2 regions of the Oxobacter pfennigii genome follow, and region 2 is predicted to be linked to the other one. Evidence: a T-box and tRNA genes for the amino acid it is inferred to sense, from the RefSeq annotation. Region 2 holds a T-box; the other holds one or more tRNA genes.
What was found. A T-box is a leader RNA that pairs with one kind of tRNA and senses whether it is charged. The one in region 2 lies ahead of metG (methionine--tRNA ligase), so its partner is inferred to be a tRNA-Met.

Region 1: it encodes a tRNA-Met, which carries the amino acid that the T-box ahead of metG (methionine--tRNA ligase) is inferred to sense. The anticodon was not compared.

What each region holds. Positions count from the first base shown of each region.
Region 1 covers NZ_LKET01000051.1:49,858-57,822, reverse strand. Annotated here, with positions in the region: gene OXPF_RS17495 (flavin monoamine oxidase family protein) at 1-706, opposite strand, end outside; gene OXPF_RS23545 (CBO0543 family protein) at 799-1,209, opposite strand; gene OXPF_RS17485 (aspartyl-phosphate phosphatase Spo0E family protein) at 1,320-1,550, opposite strand; gene OXPF_RS17480 (GGDEF domain-containing protein) at 1,618-2,298, opposite strand; gene OXPF_RS17475 (helix-turn-helix domain-containing protein) at 2,466-2,804, shown strand; tRNA gene OXPF_RS17470 (tRNA-Met) at 3,106-3,182, shown strand; tRNA gene OXPF_RS17465 (tRNA-Met) at 3,188-3,264, shown strand; gene OXPF_RS17460 (ArsR/SmtB family transcription factor) at 3,397-4,215, opposite strand; gene OXPF_RS22635 (hypothetical protein) at 4,251-4,418, opposite strand; gene OXPF_RS17455 (ABC transporter permease) at 4,454-5,263, opposite strand; gene OXPF_RS17450 (ABC transporter ATP-binding protein) at 5,247-5,954, opposite strand; gene OXPF_RS23430 (ATP-binding cassette domain-containing protein) at 5,936-6,244, opposite strand; gene OXPF_RS17445 (ABC transporter permease) at 6,256-7,068, opposite strand; gene spoIIE (stage II sporulation protein E) at 7,553-7,965, shown strand, end outside.
Region 2 covers NZ_LKET01000043.1:38,951-46,915, forward strand. Annotated here, with positions in the region: gene OXPF_RS16465 (MATE family efflux transporter) at 1-1,350, shown strand, start outside; gene OXPF_RS16470 (sigma-70 family RNA polymerase sigma factor) at 1,747-2,328, shown strand; gene OXPF_RS16475 (anti-sigma factor family protein) at 2,310-2,759, shown strand; gene OXPF_RS16480 (B-box zinc finger protein) at 2,761-3,468, shown strand; T-box leader at 3,525-3,792, shown strand; gene metG (methionine--tRNA ligase) at 3,902-5,851, shown strand; gene OXPF_RS16490 (TatD family hydrolase) at 5,848-6,615, shown strand; gene OXPF_RS16495 (3D domain-containing protein) at 6,956-7,965, shown strand, end outside.

The DNA.
Region 1 (7,965 bases), on a different contig from region 2:
ATGCCTGGCGGATACTCATGTTAATGATATTTTCAAAACGTACATCGTATCTCGGCAATATCATAAGAAACTGCTTTCTTATTTCAGGGGTCAGATTTGACAGATAATATCTGGAAACCTTATAATAAAGTTCTGGCCAAGGGGTGTTTGCTTCCTTTGAAGGTAAGTTAAACAATGGATAGATACTATGGAATATATTTTGCCCCTCAAGGTCGTTCCTCACCCTTATATTTCTCACATAGGTAAAGGTATTGGGGTCTGCATTAATGTAAGGTATGGTATTTAATTTAAAAAGATTGATATAGTGCCATGTAGTTTCGTGGGATATAGGTATTCTGGTGGCGCCAAATTCTCCATACAATCGTTTTTCCTTATCAAAATAGTAAGTGTATACTCTTCCTCCAATCCGATCGGCAACAGGGTCAAAAATGGTAATATCATATCCAAGCTTCCGGAGTTCAAATGCAGCAGACATACCTGCAAGGCCGGCCCCTATAATACCTACCTTTCTGCCTTTGAATTCTCCGGGATTTGCATAGCGTGTTATATCCTGAGATGGGGACAAAAGGCCTATGATATTTGTATAATCATCATTCCTGCCGGCTTTATTAAGGGATGTTCTCAGCATATCATGTCTTTGTTCATCAGTGGGGTTATTAGGGTTAGGTGCGGGGGTTTCAGGTAGAATCTTTGGATATTGGTACATATGTAAAAACTCCATAAAAGTACTGACATTCTATTATACTGACAAATCTGAATAAATATGAAAATTCCGTAAAAGAACACTTAATTGCTGTCTTATAGTTTAAAGAACCACACATAAAATTTTCTCGAAGCAAAAAACGTTATATATAAGGTAATCCAGGTTAAATACCATGACCAATGTATATACTTAATAAGATTTGTGTATTTTTCAATAAATATCTCAATTACAGTTATTGCCGTACAATAATATAAATAATATATGAATTGTTTTAGCAAAGTTTTCTTTCCAGGATAGTGAAGGTTGAAAACAACACAAATTACAGGATAAACAAAATATTCAAATGTAAAACTTGTTTTATTTGCATATTTGAATATTTCAACCGGATATTCAATCAAATCGTATTCTACAACCAATAACCCCAATATCCATGTCATCAATTGTTTAAAGAGAAAAATTAGCCAAGCATGGCGGATTCTATTTTCTGGGACAAAAAATAATAACATCAATGAAGCTATAATCCATGAAGATGCTAATATAATTGACTCTTTGCCCATATTACTATGTCATCTCCTGATAAAGCGCTAGGGTGAAATTACTTACTAGGTTGATCAGTTTAAACCACCTGTTTCCTGCAATAGAGAGTATCCTCTGTACTGCTCTGTAATGTGTAAAACTCTACGATGGTTTTGTCTAATTCCTGGCTTATTTCCAATACTAAGGGATTGTCTAAATTTCCATTGCTTATGAGAGAATTTAATTGACGCTTTAGAATATCTACTTTTTCAGCAATTGTAATCATATCGTCAATTCCTTTCATCCATCTTTCAGGAAATAGTAAAACCATTATACCCTGTAAATCCTTAAGCACCGGTTGACTTAGGAAAGATATTGTCTTTATATACCCAGCTCAGCTACTTCAACAGAAGCTGCCCTTTCATGCTTACTACTCTGTTTTTCTTCTCTTTAGCTTTATATAATGCTTGGTCTGCCATAGCTACAAACTTATCCATATCCATATCAATTTCCGTACAGGTAATACCGATGCAAATTGTAACTTTACAGGGAAAACTATGATTTTCAACTACACTCCTTATACGTTCAGCATATGCTTTTGCCCCTTCACAGTCAGTATCAGGCAGTATGATCGCAAATTCCTCACCGCCCCATCTTACAACAATGTCTTTCGCCCTTGCGTGTGTCTTGAAAATGCTTGCAAGCTCTGCTAAAACCCTGTCACCTTCAACGTGTCCATAAGTATCGTTAATATTTTTAAAATTGTCCACGTCAATAACTGCAAGAGATACAGATGATTTAACCTTTTTCAAGCGTCCCATTTCATGTGCAAGCCTGTTGTAAAAATAACGCCTGTTCTTTAAGCCCGTTAATGAGTCGCTGTTGGAGCGGTCATGCAGCTTTTTAATTAACAGTCCGAACATCAACCCTGAAAGTGTCTGAGTGAATATGACAGTTGCCCATAACAACAAGTCTGCGTCTGGCGGCAAGTATTTAACGGCCATGTAAATAAATAAACTAAAAATAAAGCCTGATGCCGATATAATAGCAGGGGCTGATTTGTAGAAACACCATCTCATCCATGGCACCCCACTTTATACATTTTTGGCTTTCCAATTACTACAAGTATAAGGAAAAGTTTTGCAAAAGTCAACGGTTATAACCGTCATAAAAGTTAAATTGTCCATTATGACTGGTTGCACCGATAGCATAAACAGGATAATTTTTCTTGTAAGGGGTGACAAAAATGAATGACATTGTAAAATTAGTAGGTGAAAGAATACGTAATTTACGGAATGAACGAAACTGGAGTCAGGAAGAACTGGCACATAGGGCAAATATGCACCGTTCCCATTTAGGGGAAATTGAGCGTGGTGAAACAAGTGTGACTGTTGAAAGTATAGCTAAGATCGCGGGCGCTTTTGAAATGACCCTTGAGGAGGTCTTCAAACATTTGCAGCCTTCCTTTGAAAACAAGGATAACACCACATTGACCCTTTTAATGAACAGGATCAATAATTTAAGTACTGACAATCAAAAGACCATGCTTGATCTTATAGACCTTCTTCAGCATTGGAAAGCATAGTATTCTATTCAAAAGGGCCTGTATACTCAAGATGTAGGTCTTTTTAATGCTGTAGATACTGTCTGCCTACATGTACGGGGGAGGCCACTCATATTATGCATGGAATAAGTTCAGAATGCACATGATATTTATAAGAGTCCTTGGATGGACCGATTAAATGCGTTAAAGGCAGCTGATAAAACGGCAAAATTTACTTTAAAAAAATTTCCTAAAGACCTTGAAAGTGCATGAATATGATGCTATACTATTTCTTGTCGTAACTTAGGATGCATTATAAATTAATCTATAAAAAAGTTTTTATCGCGGGGTAGAGCAGTTTGGTAGCTCGTCGGGCTCATAACCCGGAGGCCGTGGGTTCAAATCCCTCCCCCGCAACCATTTGTGGCGGCGTAGCTTAGTTGGCTAGAGCATTCGGTTCATACCCGAAGGGTCGTAGGTTCGAGTCCCACCGCCGCTACCAGAAAAAAGCAGTGAAATCCATTGATTTCACTGCTTTTTTCAATTATATTCGTCCTTGCGTATCAATTATATTCGCTGGGTGAATGATATCATGATATCGCCTGCGGCAATAATATCTGCTGCCGACGCTGATTTACCCCATATATTCATATATCGCCCATGGGATTTTGTCAATGGCTGATGTGTTCAAATAATAATAGATATAGTTGCCGCTTCGCTCCTTATACAGGACTCCTGCTTCATAAAGCAGCTTCAAATGTTTTGATACGCATGCCTCGGTGAGCTTTAATTCGGCTGCAAGGCTCTGGGTCGTCTCTCTTTGTTTAAAAATCCTCCTTAGAATTTTCAGCCTTGTTTCATCGGAAAGCGCTTTTACGACGCGGAGTAAATCCCTCGGTACCGATTCCTCACCTTTATTCAGGTGCATCCTGATTGTAAACTGCACCATATCCTGTTCATAATCCATGAGTAAATGAGGATCGATATAGGAGCTTATTCGCACCACAATTCTGCTGAAACTGGTAAAAGGTACCGTGAACAGTTTGTATTTATGAAATAAAAAGGCATCATTAGTAATTTCAATCCGATTATGCAGCTTTGCTATATATTTCAATATGCCTGAATGCCTGCATTGTTCCGATTCTCGCCGGAGATTCCTTACAAGTAAGGGTTCAACATAACGGATTTCTTTTTCAAAGCAGGTAAAGTAATATTCTTTCAATACGCCGGTTATCTTACTTTTCACTTTCTCATCGGTGCACTCGGTTATGTTGTTGTATTTGGCATAAGCTTCGTGGAAGCTGGTCAAGGGCAAGTCCTCCAGGAAGTTTATTGCAGCTATAATGTTGAAATCATCGCATGCTTCATAACAGTTACAAAGATCCATAATAACGCACCATTCTTCTGTTTTCCCGCCCAATTCCACAATATCGGTTTTAAGCTTCGATGGCATGCGGGAAAGCAGCAGCTGTGCCCATTCCAGGCGTTCTAAATGATGCTCAGTTTTACAAGAACATGAAGGCTGCACAGCATTTCAAAAAGAGGGGAGTATGTAAAATCAATATGCCAATTGTTTTCATTAACTGAATTAACGATCATTCTGCCACCTGCTTCGTTTTTTACCATTATATCATGAACTTTATCGTGTAAATTCATATGAAATGGATGCTGCAAGTATTAATTATGGTATACTAAAAAAGCGACATGTTTCCGGTCTTTTTTGCATGCCTTTCTCCCAGCAGCAAACATACGCCCGAAATAAGAAATAATACCAGAATAATGCATGTGCTGGTTCCAATGAAAGTCCTTAAATCATAAATACTCTCGCTATTTAAAAAGACACCGCGCATGGCTTCAACGGCATAAGTCAGTGGGAATATCAGGCTGATCATTTTTGCCCACAGCGGAAAAAGCACAGTAGGTATTTTCACACCTGAAAAAATCTCCATTGGTTCTTCCAAAATTGTAAAAAGAAAGCCTGTATCCCTTGAGAACAGGAATAATGAATTTAAAAATAGTCCCCAACTAACTGCCATCAGCATCATCAAAGCAGCTGCAGCTAAAGCTGCCGGAATATTTAAGTTCAAATCATGCTGCTTAAGAAACAATATACCTCCTGCAAAAACTGCCATCACCCAAACGCTTTCAAAAACCGACGACAGCGCGTTGCCCAGGATGATACTCATCCGGTTGACAGGTGTGAGATAAATCAGTTCCAGCGTACCCGACTCCCTTTCAAATGAAAAAAACCATGCCGATTGAACCAGAGATCTGAAAAAACTCATACATAAATAACCAATTAATATAAACAAAATAAGGTTTTCTTCGTTTAAATAAGGTATTTGGGCATTTTCAATGGAGAAGGGCTTAAAACTATAATATGCCGAAACAAAGCTTATAAGCGGCCAAAGGGACAAGGGCACATAAATCATTTTGCTGTGGAAGTAATTCTTGTGCTGCTTGATGGCTTCCGCAGTTACCGATTTAAGAAATCTTTTCATTGTTCCATGCCCCCTTCGAAAGCTTAATGATGGCATCTTCAAGCTTTGGGGCCTCTTCATACAGCTGTTTTATTACCAGCTTATGCTGTATGCACGCAGCAGACACACAGCCTGCCATGTCCTGAGACGATGTAATTATATAGCTGCCCTGTACTTGATTCATCTTAACCTCGGCACCTGGATCCAAAGTCCGACAGGCCTTGCTTATAAGCTGAAGGGCATCATCTTTCTCTGTATCCAATTTCAGCATCAATGTTTTGGTGCTCATTCCGTATCGGGCAAGTTCACTTGTAGTCCCTTCAGCCAACACAAATCCATTGTTTAAAATATATACATAATCACACAGCTCTTCAATTTCAGCCATATAATGAGAGGTTAAAAGGATTCCTTTACATTCAGTTTCAGCTATATTTTTTACATGAGTTCTTAACTCTCTGGAAATAACAGAATCCAAACCCAGCGTGGGCTCGTCCATAAAAATGTAATCCGGGTCGTTAATAAGCCCCCTTGCTATTTGGAGCCGCTGCTTCATGCCCTTTGAATAATTTTCCACAGGTATGTCCTGTTTTTCTTCAATCCCAACCAATTTCATCAAATAATCGATGCGCTTGTTTAAAAGCTTATTATCTATTCCATATAACTGCCCGAAATACCATAGGTTTTCCTTTCCCGTTAAACGCCAGTAAAGCATCCTCTCACCCCCGCCACCATATTGATTTTCTTTTTTACTTCCATAGGATTTTTGACGGCATCGATGCCATCTACCGAAATAGTTCCAGAGGTAGGTAAAAGCAATGTTGATAGCATTTTTATACTCGTCGTCTTACCGGCGCCGTTTACACCCAACAACCCGACGATTTTACCTCTTTTAAGCTCCATGTTCAGCTCCTTTACGGCTTCAATGGTGGTTTTTTCCGACTTTAAAAAGCCTTTCCTTATTTTGGTTTCATAAGTCTTTTTCAGATTTTCAGCAATAATCATTCTTTTGACTCCTATCCGTGTATTTTTTCCAGAGCTATCAATTCTATTTTCCGTAACAACTGAAAACCGATGAGGGTATAAAACGTGCTAATCGAAACCAGATAAAGCAACCGTTCAAATTGCATTTCAATACTGTTGCCCAGCAATACAGCATTACGAATTAGGATAACGGCATCTGTCACCGGAATCAGTTTCGCAATACATTGGGCCCAATCTGGAAGGTATTGGATAGGAAAGGTAATGCCGCATAAAAGAAAGATCAAGGCAAACAGTGTGTTTTGAGAGATATAGGTATCACGGGAATATAACATTACACAGGCTAACAGTATGGAAATCGAGAAGAAAGCATACAGGCTGACAATAAAGGAGAATAAGAAAGATAGTAAGTTGAAATTAGAAAACCGCAGTCCGAAAGGGATGCTTAAAAGCACCATGATCAAAACTTCGCCGCTGGTTGTCAGGACCTGCTGAAGCATATTTCCTAAAAAGTATTGAACTCGCTTAAAGGGTGCCATCATGAGGCTTTCCAATGTGCCTTCCCGTAACTCAGTAATCAGGCTCCTGCTGACATTCAGAGCGGTTCTGACGACATATAAATATACTGCTGTTCCAACGATAACAAAGCTCATATAATCGGTTGTTCCTGTAAGATTAGCAAAGCTGACTTTGGTATTGCCTCTAAAAAAGAGATGGTACATAAAAAATGTGTAAATGGCCGTATAAAGTCCCGTAAGGAGGTTCCCCACAAAGAAATGCTTGGGGTATGCCCTGAGCTGGATAATGAAATTCCGCTTGAAGGTTGCGGTGAGTACTGCTAAATCCATAAAAAACCCCTTTCTGATTAACTGATTAGTTAATTACTTAGTGCTTTGCTTTAAGGCAGCAACATTATAAGCAGAGAAGGGGTGGGTGTCAATATGGTTGTATAATCCATTCATTATCCTCACAAAAAAATCCGATGTAATTGTTACAAAGCTTGTATTTACAGGCTTTTTTATCACTTTATCTTTATAGTGATTGCTTTTTAAAAAGCCTCTATAGCGACAAACAAAAGGTGTCTATAATCTTTTAAAAACAATTTAAGTCTTTTCCATAGGCAGTATCACCAAAATATTCCTTAAGAAAGTGTTTTCTCATCCTTAATTAATCATAAACACAAGTCGAATTAGACAGATGTTTTTGTCAATCTATAATTATACGTCGCATGATTATTGAATATTCCGCTTATATTATTACAAATTATCCCAAAACGCCGTGCTATAATAGCCTTACCTAAAAAACCAAGAGGAAAAGGATTGGGGTGGTACAATGGTTGAAAAGGCATTAAATGCCGTGGAGCAAAATTCATACAATGTAAAACACGGCAGGCAGTATTTAATGGGCCGAATAAAGGAAATAGCTCTGGAAGGAACATTTATGCTTTCCGTTATGGGATTCATAATAGGAAGGGCATCAATATTAAATATGCTGTCCCCCTTCGGAGTAGCCTTTATAGTTTCAGTTGCATTAATTGCCGGTAATAAAAATGTTGCTGTAATAGGGACAAGCATTATTGCCGGAATAATGACCAGGGAGGTGGGATATGAAACCATACAGTCAATAGTAAGCATAATGCTTAGCTTTGTGGCTATTAAATTGCTGGGCTATAAAGACAGGGTCAATACATTAAAGGCAGGGGTTGTTGCTTTCACAATCAATTTTGCAGTATCCTTGCTCATGAA
Region 2 (7,965 bases):
GAGATTTTAAAGATTACTATCCCTGCATTTGTGGAACTTGTCATGTCAACGCTATTTGGCATGGTGGATATGATTATGGTGGGTCAATTGAGTCCTGCCGCCATTGCCTCCGTCGGGCTGACCAATCAGCCTTTCATGCTTCTCCTCGCAGTATTTGCAGCCATAAATGTCGGTACAACTACATTAGTAGCCTGGAACATAGGCGCAGGAAACCGGGAAAAAGCCAACGACGTTGCCCGCCAGACTGTAATTATAAATATTATTCTGGGGTTAATAATGAGCAGCATAGGCTTTATTTTTTCGCGGCAAATTATAATTTTTATGGGAGCAAACGCAGATACCATAGGTTACGGAACCTCATATTTTAGAATTGTAGCTGCAGGACTTGTTTTTCAGGCTGTTTCCCTTGGTGTAACCGCTGCCCTTCGCGGCGCCGGTGAGACAAAAATTCCTATGATGTACAACGTTGGGAGCAATCTGTTAAATGTTTTTGGAAATTATGTGCTCATTTACGGGAAATTCGGTTTTCCCGAGTGGGGTGTTGCCGGAGCTGCCGTTTCAACATCTCTCTCAAGGCTTTTAGCATGTTTTATAGCGTTGTATATAATATTTTTCTCAAAGCATTCCCGTGTAAAGATTAACATAAGAAGCATGTTGAAAGTTGATACGGAAATAATTAGAAAAATGTTTTCCATAGGACTTCCAGCAGCAATTGAACAATTTATTCTGCAAAGCGGGCTTATGATTTTTGCCAGGACGGTATCCACTATAGGTACTGCAGGTTATGCCGCTCATCAGATAGGACTTAATATAAGCGGCCTGACCTTTGCACCCAGCATGGCCTTTGGTATAGCTGCCACCACACTTGTAGGCCAAAATCTTGGTGCCAATGACGAAGAAAAGGCCAAACAGTGCGGGGACATTGTGCATCATATTTCCATGGTTATAGCTTGTATAATGGGCCTTATATTTATTTTGTTTTCCTATCCGATGGCCCTCTTATATACAAAAGATTTGGAAGTTGCGGCCATGGCGGGGATGGTTTTAAAAATAATGGCATTGGCCCAGCCCGGTCAATCAACTCAGCTGACCTTAGCCGGCGCCTTAAGAGGTGCAGGAGATACTAAATATCCATTATATGCTTCGTTTTTAGGGATATGGGTATTCAGAGTAGGGATTGCCTATATCCTGGTTAATGTATTGCATTTCGGACTTATAGGGGCCTGGGTGGCATTGACGCTAGACCAGTATACCCGTTCTGCCATTATATATCTCAGGTACCGTTCAGGCAAATGGAAGTATATAAAGCTGCGTTCCCAGGAAGAAAAAGAAACTTTAAAAATATCCTGATTATTAGAGGCTTCAAAATTTCGAACACTCAATTCGCTATGTTCGAGCTCTGCAAGTTCTAAGGCTCCCTGCCTTGAAAATACAAGAATTTTTGATAACTCACTTTCGCTCAAACAATCAAAAATTTTAAGCATTTTCTGCGGCAGAGCCGCCAAGAGCTTTTAAAGAACTCTCACAATGCTTATTTACGTTGTTCAAAATTTTGAAGCCTTCTTTCTTTTTTGTATAAAAGATATAATTTACAAAAGCTTCAATTAGAAGATATTATTTCTATTTGCAAATGTACATAAAGCATTCTATAATTCGCAAGAAGAATTAATTTTTATAACAAATTTATGAAGGCCAACAGATAATCAGGACGTCTAATATGGTGTGAGGGAAAAGGAGGTGACGGTATTGCAGGATGAAAGTATAATAAAAGCTGTGCTGAAGGGCCATACAGCAGGATATGCCATACTGGTTGACAGATATAAGAATATTATCTTTGACCTTTGCTATAAGTATACATATGACTACAGCGAAGCTCAGGATCTGTCCCAGGAGATTTTATTAAAGGCATATAAGAAACTGAGTACTTTTAAGAATTCATCAAAATTTTCCACATGGCTTTATAGGATAGGAGTAAATACATGTATAGATTGGGTAAGAAAAAATAAAAAGTACAGCGGCACGATTTCTATAGACCAAGACAGATATATAGAGCTTCTGCCGTCACAGAATCCGGTGCCCGAAGATATTGTAGTCGATAGTGAAAAAAGAGAATTACTGAGAAATGCAATACACAGCCTTCCTGAAAAATACAAAACGGTGATAATATTATATAATTATAAAAATTTAAGCTGCAAAGAGATATCCGACATATTGGGTGTTGCTGTGAATACTGTCGAAACCAGGCTTTATAGAGGGAAAAAGTTATTAAGAGATAAGCTTTTAAAACCGTGTAACGGAGGTGAGTATTTATGGAATGCAGTGAAGTAAGCATAAAGCTTGATGAGTTCATTAAAAACAGGCTTGATGAATCTGTTATGAATAGTATAAAACTCCATCTTTCAGAATGCCGTGAGTGTTCCGAGGAGCTTAGTGTGTTAAGAGAAATAAACGGAATACTTGCCATGGATGGACAGGTAAGTACGGACTTGGGGTTTACTGAAAGTGTAATGCAAAGTCTAGAAAAAGAGCGGGAAAAGAGAAGAAGATTTATATTTGAGAGCCTTCCGTCTGTTAATCTTGGAGCAAGCCTTATATTAACAGGGATTCTCATTATGCTTATGAACACAGGGGGTATGGTAACCCGGTGGGTTGACAGCAGTATTCAGTACAGCACCGATGCCATTGACAGGAATGTAAATACTACTTCTCAAAGCATAGATTTGCTGATAAACAATATTATTAATCCAGGAGGTAAATAAAATGAGATGTGCATTTCACAACGAAAAGGATGCGGAGTTTATATGTTCATCCTGCGGACAGCCCATATGCAGGGATTGTCTTATGATTGTAAATGGTAAAAACTACTGCAGGACATGCGGTCATAATCTATCCGCGCTCAATAATACCCATCAATATGGTCCTGTGCCTGACAAAAGAGGAGATGGAATAAGCGGATTTTTATTCTTCATATTCCTGTTTGCACCCGGGCTCAGGCATATGTATCTGGGCCTTATGAAAAGAGGAATTCATTTTCTTTTGACTTTCTTCGGAGCTATAGCTGTTGGGATGCTCCTCGGAAGCGGTATAGGAGAAGTTATCATACCGGTATGCTTTATAGTTTGGTTCTACAGTGCCTTCGACAGCTATCAGTGCAGGAAGCTCCTTGCGAGGGGTGAAAAGGTTGAAGACGCTCCCCTGTTTAAGGATTATGGCTATGAGGAGATTAAAAATTATTTTTCAGGAAGGAAGCAGCTTATTGGAATTGCAGCAATAGTGCTTGGGGGCTATCTTTTGTTAAAACAATTTGTCCGGTATGGATGGGCGTTCCCTTTGCCTAATGCAGTGATAAGAGCTATTGACTTCATACTTAGAAATTCTGTGCCGATATTTATGATACTCTTTGGAATATATCTTATTGCCAGGACAGGCAAAAAGGCCAAGGATTATATTGAAACACCCAATGAATAGTATATAAATATTGACAAAAAAATTAAGCTAATATATAATTTGTAATAGTTTTATAAGTAAAGATGTTGACGGGAAGAGTAAGCAGTGAAGAAATCTTAAAGAGAGCCGGATCAGGTGAAAGCCGGTGTTTTCAAAGCTGTTGAACATGGCCCCTGAATCGCACAGTCGAAAAAAGTATGGATATTTAATAGTATCAATAGCCTTTATTTAAACTGTGCCGGAAGCAGCCGTTAAAATTGCAGGGTGATTATTGTCACTTGTTGAGTCCCATATCGTGAGATATGGGAGAATTAGGGTGGTAACGCGTTTAAACTCGCCCCTTCTTGTAAGGGTGCGGGTTTTTTTATTTTGTATTCAAGCCCTGTTACGGACTTATGTGAGTTTATATCGTAAAATTAGGGGTATATTAAAAAATAGATAGGAGGAAAATTTCATGACACAAAAAAAGACCTATTATATTACGACACCTATATATTATCCCAGTGACAAGCTTCATATAGGTAATACCTATACAACCGTTGCTGCTGATGCTGCAGCCAGGTTTAAAAGGTTATCGGGATACGACGTAATGTTTTTGACGGGTACAGATGAGCATGGCCAGAAAATCCAGAGGATAGCCGAAGGCAAGGGCACTACTCCCAAGGAATATGTTGATAAAATCGTAGCCGGAATTAAAGAGTTGTGGAAAGTTATGGATATATCCTATGACAAATTCATACGTACGACAGACGGCTATCATGAACAGTCAGTTCAGAAGATATTTAAGAAGCTCTTTGATCAGGGGGATATATACAAAGGCCATTATGAAGGTCTTTATTGCACACCCTGTGAAGCCTTCTGGACAGAGACCCAGGTTTACGACGGCAAGTGTCCCGATTGCGGAAGGCCGGTGGAATTGACCCGGGAGGAAGCTTACTTCTTTAAAATGTCAAAATATCAGGAGAAGCTTTTAGCGCATATAGAAGAAAATCCTGAGTTTATACAGCCGGAGTCCCGGAAAAATGAAATGATAAATAATTTCTTAAAACCGGGCCTGGAAGATTTATGCGTGTCCCGTACTTCCTTCAGCTGGGGAATTCCCGTCAGCTTCGATGAAAAGCATGTTGTATATGTATGGATAGATGCACTTTCAAACTATATCACGGCTTTGGGCTACGGTCAGGAAGAGGATTCCCTTTATAAGAAATACTGGCCTTGTGATGTCCATCTTGTGGGCAAAGATATAATAAGATTCCATACAATAATATGGCCGATTATGCTCATGGCTTTAGGAGTACCTCTTCCAAAGCAGGTATTCGGTCATGGATGGCTTTTAGTCGATGGCGGTAAAATGTCAAAATCAAAGGGCAATGTAGTAGACCCGGTGGTTTTGGTGGAGCATTTTGGCGTGGACCCTGTAAGGTATTATCTTTTAAGGGAAATACCTTTTGGCTCTGACGGTTTATTCAATAATGAGATATTTATGAAAAGAATAAACTCAGACCTGGCTAACGACCTTGGAAACCTGGTATCCAGGACAGTGACCATGGTAGAAAAGTATTTTGACGGCAAAATCCCTGCTCCTGATAAAAAAGATATCTTCGATGAAGAACTCATAGCTTTAGCTGAAGCAGTACCTTCAAAGGTGGAAAAATTAATGGATGGGCTTAAAATAAGCGATTCATTAGAAGAGATATGGAAGCTTATCGGCCGCGCCAATAAATATATAGATGAGACAGCGCCTTGGGTGCTGGCGAAGGACGATGAAAACAAGGGAAGGCTTAAGACGGTAATTTATAACCTGTGTGAAACCATAAGGATAGTATCCGTGCTCATATCCTCATACCTTCCGTCAACATCTCCTAAAATAAACCTACAGCTGGGGATAGACGGAGAGCTTATACAATGGGAGAGCATTAAAAAATTCGGTAAATTAAAGGCTGGAACGAAGGTTCAAAAAGGCGGAGTCATATTCCCAAGGGTAGATATTGAAAAGAAGCTTGCGGAGTTTGAAAAAATAAGAGAAGAACAGATAAATGCCGCAAATGCTTCAATAGTTTCTCCTATGGCGCCAATAAAGGAGCAAATTACAATCGACGATTTTGCAAAAATAGATTTAAGGGCTGCAAAAGTTATAGCCTGCGAAAAAATAAAGGGTTCTGATAAACTCTTAAAGCTTCAGCTGGAAATGGGGGGAGAAGTAAGGCAGGTTGTATCCGGAATTTCAAAATATGTAACCTGTGAGGAAATGGTGGGCAAAACCGTAGTAATTGTTGCCAACCTGAAACCGGCAAAACTTAAAGGCGAGGATTCCCTCGGCATGATACTGGCTGCTGAAAGGGACGATAAGCTGTCGCTGGTTACTTTATCAGGAGAATTCCCAACAGGAGCTTTGATAAAATGATATTTGATTCCCATGCCCATTATGACGACGAGGCCTTTGATGCCGACAGAGACCAGGTTCTAAAAGAGGTAAAGGAAAGCAAGGTTTCATATATAGTAAATGCCGGTTCCAGTATTGAATCATCAAAGAGAGGCATAGAGCTGTCCGGTAAGTACGATTTTATATATGCAGCAGTAGGTATTCACCCCCACGATGCTAAAAATTTTGATAAAAAATCAATTGAAGTTTTAAAGGACCTGGCCGCCTTTCCCAAAGTAGTTGCAATTGGAGAAATAGGGCTGGATTATTATTATGATTTTTCATACAAGGAAGACCAGATAAAAGCCTTTGAGGAGCAAATAAAGCTAGGATTAGAATTAAATCTGCCCATTATTGTTCATGACAGGGATGCCCATAGTGATACCTTTGAAATAATCAAAAAATATATAAAGGATGGGTTAAAGGGGATTATCCATTGTTATTCGGGCAGCGCTGAAATGGCGGTGCAATATACAAAACTGGGCTTTTATATTGGTTTAGGCGGAGTCATTACATTTAAAAATGCCGTAAAATCCCTTGAAGTCTTAAAAAATATACCACAGGATAAAATATTAATTGAAACCGATTGCCCTTATTTGACACCCGTACCCCATAGAGGAAAAAGAAATGATTCTCGATATCTTAAATATGTGGTGGATAAGGCAGCGGAAGTGCTTGCTATGGACAGAGAAGAGTTTATAAAATTAACCTGTGAAAACGGAAAAAGAATATTTAATATGAAGTAGAACCAGAAATTTAAAGCTTATGTTAAAAATTACCAAATTTTTCAACATAAGCTTTACTATTTTAGGAATTCTGTTATAATAGTTAGTGTTCCAGCTTTATCCTTGTCTTCATAAATACTCCAACAAATAAATAGCTGATCTCTTGTTAAACAAGCCTGTATAACACCCAACATAAATGGATATAATTACCAATACAAAAGACGATATGATAACTTATGCCGCTATTTGCGCCATTTCTTGTGGTCGAGAATTGGACATGTTTAAATAGTAAGGCAAAAGACAGGAGTCCCTTATTAACTAACTGATTTTTGTTCCTGTCTTGAACAAAGGAGGTTTTATCATGAACAAGAGTTTTAAAGATAAGATGATCAGCTTTTTTTCAAATAACCCTGCCATAACCTTGACCTGTATGCTGCTGCTAGTCGTATCTTTGGTTATTGCCGGCGCTTCACAAAAAGAAGTGTTTATAATAGAGGGCAATAAAAGCACGGCTGCAGTAACATTCAAGAGTACCGTAGGAGAACTTTTAGATCAGAATCAAATCCAATTAGATTTGAAGGATAAAGTGTTTCCTGGAATTGATTCCATGATAAAGGATGGAGACAGAGTCATAATAAAACGGGCAGTGCCTATCACGGTAATTACAGACGGGGAGGAAATTCAGTTTATAACTGCTGAAGAAAACGTGGAGGATATGCTCTTTGCGGAAGGCATAGCATTAGATGAGAAAGATAAGGTATATCCCGAAATGGATACAGCCATTTCAAAGGGCATGGAAGTAAAAGTGGTAAGAGTTACGGAGAAGGAAATAACCGAAAAAGAGATAATTGCATACACTAAAGAAATACAACCTAAGCCGGACTGGGAAGCAGGCGAGGAAAAGGAATTAAGACAGGGTGAAAACGGCGAGAAGGAAAAGACCATAAAAATCACCTATGAGGACGGAGTTGAAAAGAGCCGGGAAGTTATTGACGAGAAAATAATAAAACCGGCCGTAAGCCTTTTGATAGCAGCAGGTACTCTGGATACTAAGGTTTTATCCAGAGGAGATACTATCAGATTTGAAAAGATGATGGTTATGAAGGCTACATCTTATACTGATGATATTGCTAACACCGGAAAAATAGGTGGTAACACTGCTACCGGTACAAAACCCAGAAGGATTTCCGGGGGAGGAAAATGGAGTACCGTCGCAGTGGACCCCAAAGTAATTCCTTTAGGAACCGAGCTTTATATTGAAGGATATGGTTATGCCATCGCAGAAGATACAGGCGGAGCGGTAAAAGGAAATATTATAGACCTGTTCTTCACGCAGAATACGGAAGAGTATCTTGCATGGAGTACCCATAA